2 regions of the Microbispora sp. NPDC049633 genome follow, and region 2 is predicted to be linked to the other one. Evidence: predicted binding sites of a transcription regulator. Region 2 holds the regulator's gene; the other holds the start of a gene.
The links. Region 2 encodes LexA, which represses DNA repair genes until DNA is damaged. Its sites were predicted from a motif close to TCGAACANNTGTTCGA; they were not measured.

Region 1: recA (recombinase RecA) is a predicted target of LexA. The motif match lies at 1,572-1,587, and genes of this name have one in related genera.

Annotation. Positions count from the first base shown of each region.
Region 1 is NZ_JBFAOO010000110.1:18,086-21,493, reverse strand. It holds gene AB0J39_RS25280 (ATP-binding cassette domain-containing protein) at 1-46, shown strand, start outside; gene AB0J39_RS25275 (ABC transporter permease) at 43-1,128, shown strand; gene AB0J39_RS25270 (hypothetical protein) at 1,149-1,424, opposite strand; gene recA (recombinase RecA) at 1,753-2,874, shown strand; gene AB0J39_RS25260 (regulatory protein RecX) at 2,883-3,408, shown strand, end outside.
Region 2 is NZ_JBFAOO010000005.1:39,069-42,476, reverse strand. It holds gene AB0J39_RS02795 (vitamin B12-dependent ribonucleotide reductase) at 1-533, opposite strand, end outside; gene nrdR (transcriptional regulator NrdR) at 654-1,118, opposite strand; gene lexA (transcriptional repressor LexA) at 1,551-2,267, shown strand; gene AB0J39_RS02780 (aminotransferase class I/II-fold pyridoxal phosphate-dependent enzyme) at 2,357-3,408, shown strand, end outside.

The sequences.
Region 1 (3,408 bases), on a different contig from region 2:
CAGGCAGCCCACGCTGGCCGAGATCTTCAGGGAGGCGGTGGCATGAACGGGCTGATGCTGGTGGCCCAGCGGGAGATCCGCACGCGCGTCAGGACGAAGTCGTTCCTGATCAGCCTGGCGGTCAGTGCCGTCCTGGTGGCCGCGCTCGCGTTCCTGCCGAAGGTCTTGGGCGGTGGCGACACCTACGACGTGGGCGTCGTGGGGAACGCGCCCGCGCCCGTGGCCCAGCTGGCGTACTCCCGGTTGCCGGACGAGGCGGCGGCGCGGAAGGCCGTGATCGACGGTGACGTGGACGCGGCCCTGATCGACGGCGGCAAGGTCCTCGCGAACGGCGAACTCGACCAGCGGCTCGGGCTGATCCTCGAAGCCGCGCACCGGGACGCCCAGATCAAGGCGGCCGGCGTCACGATCACCCCGCTGCGGGTGGAGTCGGTCGGCGTCGACGCCCAGTACCAGAGCGTGCGCACCGGGCTGGCCACGCTTCTCGTGATGGTGCTGTTCTTCCTGCTCATCTACAGCGCGATGTATGTCGCCATGGGCGTGGTGGAGGAGAAGGGCAGCCGCATCGTCGAGATCCTGCTCACCTCGGTGCGCCCCTGGCAGCTCCTCGGCGGCAAGATCGTCGGGCTGGGCGCGCTGGGACTGATCAACCTCGCCGTGATCATCGTCGTCGGCCTCGCGGTGTCCTTCGCGACCGGCTTCACGGCCGACCTGCCGCCCGGAATGGCGGGAATCGTGGTCAGCGCGATCGTCTGGTTCGTGCTCGGCTACGCCTTCTTCTCGGCGCTCGCCGCGGCCTTCGGCTCGCTGGTCTCGCGGCAGGAGGAGCTCAACAGCGTCCTGACGCCGATGACCACGCTGATGATGCTCACCTACGTGACGGCCTACTTCGCCGCCCTCGAGCCCACCGGCACGCTCGCGCGCGTCCTGTCGCTCGTGCCGCCGTTCTCCTCGATGGTCATGCCGGTGCGTACGGCGGCCGCGGACGTGCCGCTGGGGGAGATCCTCATCGCCGGAGTGCTCATGGTCGTGGCCGTGGCCGCCGTCCTGCTGGGCGCGGCCCGCGTCTACCGGCGGGCGGTGCTCCGCACCGGAGCCCGGGTCAAGCTGGGCGAAGTGGTCCGCTGACGGGCCGGGTCCGTGAGGGGTCAGGGGCGCCTGGAGAGGGTCCGGCTGATCATCTCGGCCGCACGGCCGGGGTCGTCGGCGCTCTCCTGGCCGCCCGGGGCCCACAGGTACATCCAGCCTTCCCTGGCGGGGGTCGCGAAGACGATCGTCTGCCTGCCGGTTCCCGGGTGCCGGACGGACAGGACCGGATCGTCCGTGCCGAGCAGGCGCGCGACGAGACCGTGTTCGGGGAGTCGCGCCGCGAGCGCCGCAAGGTGGGTCAGACGCTGTCCGCTGTAGTCGCCGGTGCCCGTCACGTGGCCCCTCCAGCGGGAGATCCAGCTTTGGCTTCAAGGATCGTCCCAGGTCAGCGCGCTGGCAACCATACGGAGGTAACGCCCGGGAATGTAACGGCGCGGATGGGACGCCGTTCGTCTCCCACGTGCGGCGGTTCGGGCATGTGATCGAACAGTCGTTCGGCTATATTGGACTGGTCGCCTCCGGGGTGCGCGCCGTCAGGTCGCCGGGGCGCGGCAGGTTCCCGGCCCGCCTCCCGGGTGGTGTGCGGGAAGCTCCGGAAAATGTCGGTGGCACCCCGTAGCTTTTCGGTGACCGAGCAGACGACCACCCTCCAGGGGGCACCCAATGGCAATCAACGACCGCGAGAAGGCCCTTGAGACCGCCCTCGCGCAAATCGAGCGGCAGTTCGGCAAGGGCACCGTCATGCGCCTCGGAGACGACGCGCGTGCCCCGATCGAGGTCATCCCCACCGGTGCGATCGCCCTCGACGTCGCCCTCGGCATCGGCGGTTTCCCCCGCGGCCGGATCGTCGAGGTGTACGGTCCCGAGTCCTCCGGTAAGACGACCGTCGCCCTGCACGCCGTGGCCAACGCGCAGAAGGGCGGCGGCATCGCCGCCTTCATCGACGCCGAGCACGCCCTCGACCCCGAGTACGCGAAGAAGCTGGGGGTCGACGTCGACGCGTTGCTCGTGTCCCAGCCGGACACCGGTGAGCAGGCGCTCGAGATCGCGGACATGCTGATCCGTTCCGGCGCCGTCGACATCATCGTGATCGACTCGGTGGCGGCCCTCGTGCCCAAGGCCGAGATCGAGGGCGAGATGGGCGACAGCCACGTCGGCCTTCAGGCCCGGCTCATGTCGCAGGCCCTGCGCAAGGTCGCCGGCGCCCTGAACCAGACCCGCACGACCGCCATCTTCATCAACCAGCTCCGCGAGAAGATCGGCGTCATGTTCGGAAGCCCCGAGACCACCACGGGTGGCAAGGCGCTGAAGTTCTACGCGTCGGTGCGGCTCGACGTGCGCAGGATCGAGACGCTCAAGGACGGCACCGAGCCGGTCGGCAACCGGACCCGGGTGAAGGTCGTCAAGAACAAGATGGCCCCGCCCTTCCGCCAGGCCGACTTCGACATCCTCTACGGCATCGGCATCTCCCGCGAGGGCGGCCTGATCGACATGGGTGTCGAGCACGGGTTCGTGCGCAAGGCCGGCGCCTGGTACACGTACGAGGGCGACCAGCTCGGGCAGGGCAAGGAGAACGCCCGCAACTTCCTGAAGAACAACCCCGACATCGCCAACGAGATCGAGAAGAAGATCAAGGAGAAGCTCGGCGTCGGCCCGCGGCTCGACACGCCGGGCGAGCCCGCCGCCGCTCCGGCGACGCCGCCCGCTCCCGCGTCCGGCCGGGCGCCCGCGGCTGCCTCCGGCCGGGGCAAGGCGGCCGCCGCGCCCAAGCCGGGTGACGTCTGAGCGCAGGCATGAGGCGCGAGGAGTTCCCCGGCCCGGACGGCGAGATCGGGCCGGGGGACTGGAACTCCGGACCTTGGGGACCGGCCGAAGAGCCGCCCGGATCCGCCGAGGACGCGTCCGCGACGATCGCCGCCCTGCGGGCGGAGATGCGCAGGCGTTCCGGTGGCACGTCCGGCCGGCGCGGTGGTGACGGCCCCCGGAACTTCGGCGACGCCGGGGGCATGGGCGGCGCTGGGGGCATGGGCGGCGCCGGGGACGAGACGGTGGGCTCCGGCGGAGGCGGCCTCTGGGAGCGTGACGCGTCGGGCCGGGAGGATCCCGGGCCCGGACGCCGGCGCCAGGGACGCGGCAGGCGGCGCCGGGGAGACCGGGGCGAGCCGCGTGGGCGGTCCGGCGGATGGCTGCCCGACGGGCCGCAGGAGGGCACCGCGGCGAGCGAGGGGCCGCCGGCCGACCCGGAGGCGGTGGCCAGGGCCATCTGCCTGCGGCTGCTGACGATGGCGCCCAAGACCCGGGCCCAGCTCGCGGAGGCGC
Region 2 (3,408 bases):
TTGTACCAGTCGAGGATCGACTCCATCGTGTCGTCCACGGCCAGGATGAAGCAGGCGCTCACCTGCTGGGGCGAGCGGGTGCCGACGTTGAACCACACCGGCGAGTTGAAGCTGAAGACTTGGTGGATCAGCGCGTGCTTGAGCTCGTGGTCGAAGATCTCGGCGTCCTCGTCGGAGGCGAAGTAGCCGTTCTCCAGGCCGGTCCTGGTGTAGACGCCCACCACCCGGTCGACGAGCTGCTTGAGGCTCGACTCACGCTGCGGGGTGCCCACCGCCCCGCGGAAGTACTTGGTGGTGACGATGTTGGCCGCGTTGACCGACCAGAAGTCGGGGAACTCGACGCCGTGCTGCTCGAAGTTGACCGAGCCGTCCCGCCAGTTCGTCATCACGACGTCGCGCCGCTCCCAGCGGACCTCGTCGTACGGGTGGACGCCCGGGGTGGTGAAGACGCGCTTCATCTTCAGGCCCTTGCGCGGGCGCTTGCCCCCCCGGCCCCCCGTACCCGATACGGTGCCGCTCACGGTCTCCGTCATGACTTCCCCCTCCCAGGGCCCGATGGAGCCCCTTCTCCGGACCACGCTCGTTACAACCACATCGTCGCGCCGCGCCGTCGCGCGCCGCCGTCCGCCTCGTCCCGGTCCCCCGGAAGGCGCCTACTTCTCGCCCCCCGGGCCGTGGGCCGCACGGAGCCGCTCGATCTCCGCCTCGAAGTCCGCCAGCGTCTCGAAGCTGCGGTAGACCGACGCGAAGCGCAGGTAGGCCACCTCGTCGAGGTCGCGGAGCGGACCGAGGATGGCCAGACCCACCTCGTGGGAGGCGATCTCGGCCGCGCCGGTGCCCCGGATGCTCTCCTCGACCCGCTGCCCGAGCTGAGCGAGGGAGTCCTCGCTGACCGGGCGTCCCTGGCAGGCCCGCCGCACGCCGGCGACGACCTTCTCCCGGGAGAACGGCTCGGTGACCCCGCTGCGCTTGCTCACCATCAGCAGCACCGTCTCCTGGGTGGTGAACCTGCGCCCGCATTCTGGGCAGGTGCGCCGGCGACGGATCGCTGCCCCGTCCTCGGCGGCGCGGCTGTCCACGACCCGCGTGTCCGGGTTGCGACAGAACGGACAGTGCACTCCATCGCCTCCCTGAACGCCCATCCCGAACACAAGGTGTGGTGAACTTACACCGGTGTGACTACTAGATGTTGTGGTCCAACCGTAGAAGTGCCCGACCTTGAACGCAAGTCGAACCGGCCTTGGGAGGGGAAGTGCCTGTTCGGCGCGCGTGTCGCGCCTCCGGTCACGGCCGCCTCACCTGCCCCGCCGGTCGCGGAATAGGCCCTTTACGGCGCCTTTCCTCGCCGATTTCCGCATGGCCTCTGACCTGGACGTACATCGGCCCTGGAAGATCGGGTAAATCGAACACGGGATCGATCGAACTCCCGTACGATGAGGGGAACGGCGAGATCGGCGATTTCGCTGGATATCGAACAATTGTTTGACGGTGATCTTGAATCGCGGTACGGTCGCTCTGTGCGACATGAGGAACACGGATTGAGAGGTGGCATCGTGGGTGACCGAAGTGAGCAAGCGGATGGCGTCAGCGACCTCGCGGTTCGCAGGCGCGACTCGCTTGGCCTCACCCCCAGGCAGCGGAAGATCCTCGAGGTGATCCGCGACTCGGTCCAGCAGCGCGGCTATCCGCCGTCCATGCGGGAGATCGGGGAGGCAGTCCAGCTGACGAGCACCTCCAGCGTGTCGCACCAGCTCACGGCGCTCCAGCGTAAGGGTTACCTCCGGCGCGACCCGCACCGCCCCCGCGCCCTGGAGGTCCGGCTGCCCGGAGAGCCGGTGCTGTGGGTGGATCCGGACGCCACCACGGAGGAGGAGGCCGGGTTCAGCCGTCCGACGGCCGCCTACGTGCCGCTGGTCGGCCGCATCGCCGCCGGTGGTCCCATCCTCGCCGAGCAGAGCATCGAGGACGTGTTCGCCCTGCCCAAGCAGCTCGTGGGCGAGGGCACCCTGTTCCTGCTCCAGGTCTCCGGCGACTCGATGATCGAGGCCGCCATCGCCGACGGCGACTGGGTCGTGGTGCGGCAGCAGCCGGTCGCCGACAACGGCGACATCGTGGCCGCCATGATCGACGGCGAGGCCACCGTGAAGACCTTCAAGCGCAAGGACGGGCACGTGTGGCTGGTGCCCCACAACCCCAACTACGAGCCGATCCCCGGTGACGAGGCGACCGTGCTCGGCAAGGTCACGGCCGTCCTGCGCAAGCTGTGACGGCGTCGGCGCCCCGCGGCACGACGTGCCGCGGGGCGCGACGACCACCCCTTTCCGCTGGTCACTAATTCGCAATTAGGGTGAGTCGGGTGAATCTCGACTCGCTGTCGTTGGATGCGGCCCGCCGCCGTGACGGAATCAAATGGGCCCACGCCGCGTCCGGCGTCATCCCCGCCTGGGTCGCCGACATGGACTTCCCCGTGCCCGACGCGGTCACGGAGGCCATCGCGAGACGCGCCGCCACGGATCTCGGCTATCCCGCCTGGCTGGACGAGCCGACCGCCGGGCCCCTGGCGGAGGCGTTCGCCGAGCGCATGGAGGCGCGGTACGGCTGGCGAGCGGATCCGGCCCACGTGCGGTCCTACACGGACCTCAACCAGGCCCTCCAGGTGCTGCTGCACGTCATGACCGACCCCGGCGACGCCGTGGCGCTGCACGTGCCGGCCTACGACCCCTTCCTCGGCACGATCACCGGGATGAACCGCCGCCTGGTGCCCATGCCGCTCACGGCCGACGGCAGGTTCGAGGTCCCCGGCGAGCCCGTCCGGGTGCTCCTGCTGGTCAACCCGCAGAACCCGTCGGGCCGCTCGTTCACCCGTGAGGAGCTCGAGGCGGTCGCCGCGTACGCCGACCGGCACGGCACGCTGGTGATCGCCGACGAGATCCACGCGGACCTGACGTACGCCCCGGCCCGGCACATCCCGTTCGCCACGATCCTTCCCGAGCGCACCGTCACGCTGACCTCCGCAAGCAAGGCCTTCAACATGGGCGGCCTGCACTGCTCGGTGGCCCACATCGGCGCGAAGGACGCCAGGGACGCGCTCGGCCGTCAGCCCGCCCACATCTACGGGGCGCCCAGTGTCCTCGGCGTGGAGGCCACGGTGGCCGCCTGGCGGCACGGCGACGCGTGGCTGGAGGAGGTGCTGGCGATTCTCGACCGCAACCGCAGGCGCATCGCCGAGCGGCTCCCGTCGGTCGGGTACCGCATGCCCGAGGCCACCTATCTCGCGTGGCTCGACTTCGGCGTGCCCGGCGCGGCGCACTTCCTCGAGCGGGAGGCCCGGGTCAAGCTCAACCCGGGCCCGAACTACGGAGGCGGCGACACCTTCGCCCGCCTCAACTTCGCGACGTCGGCGGCGAT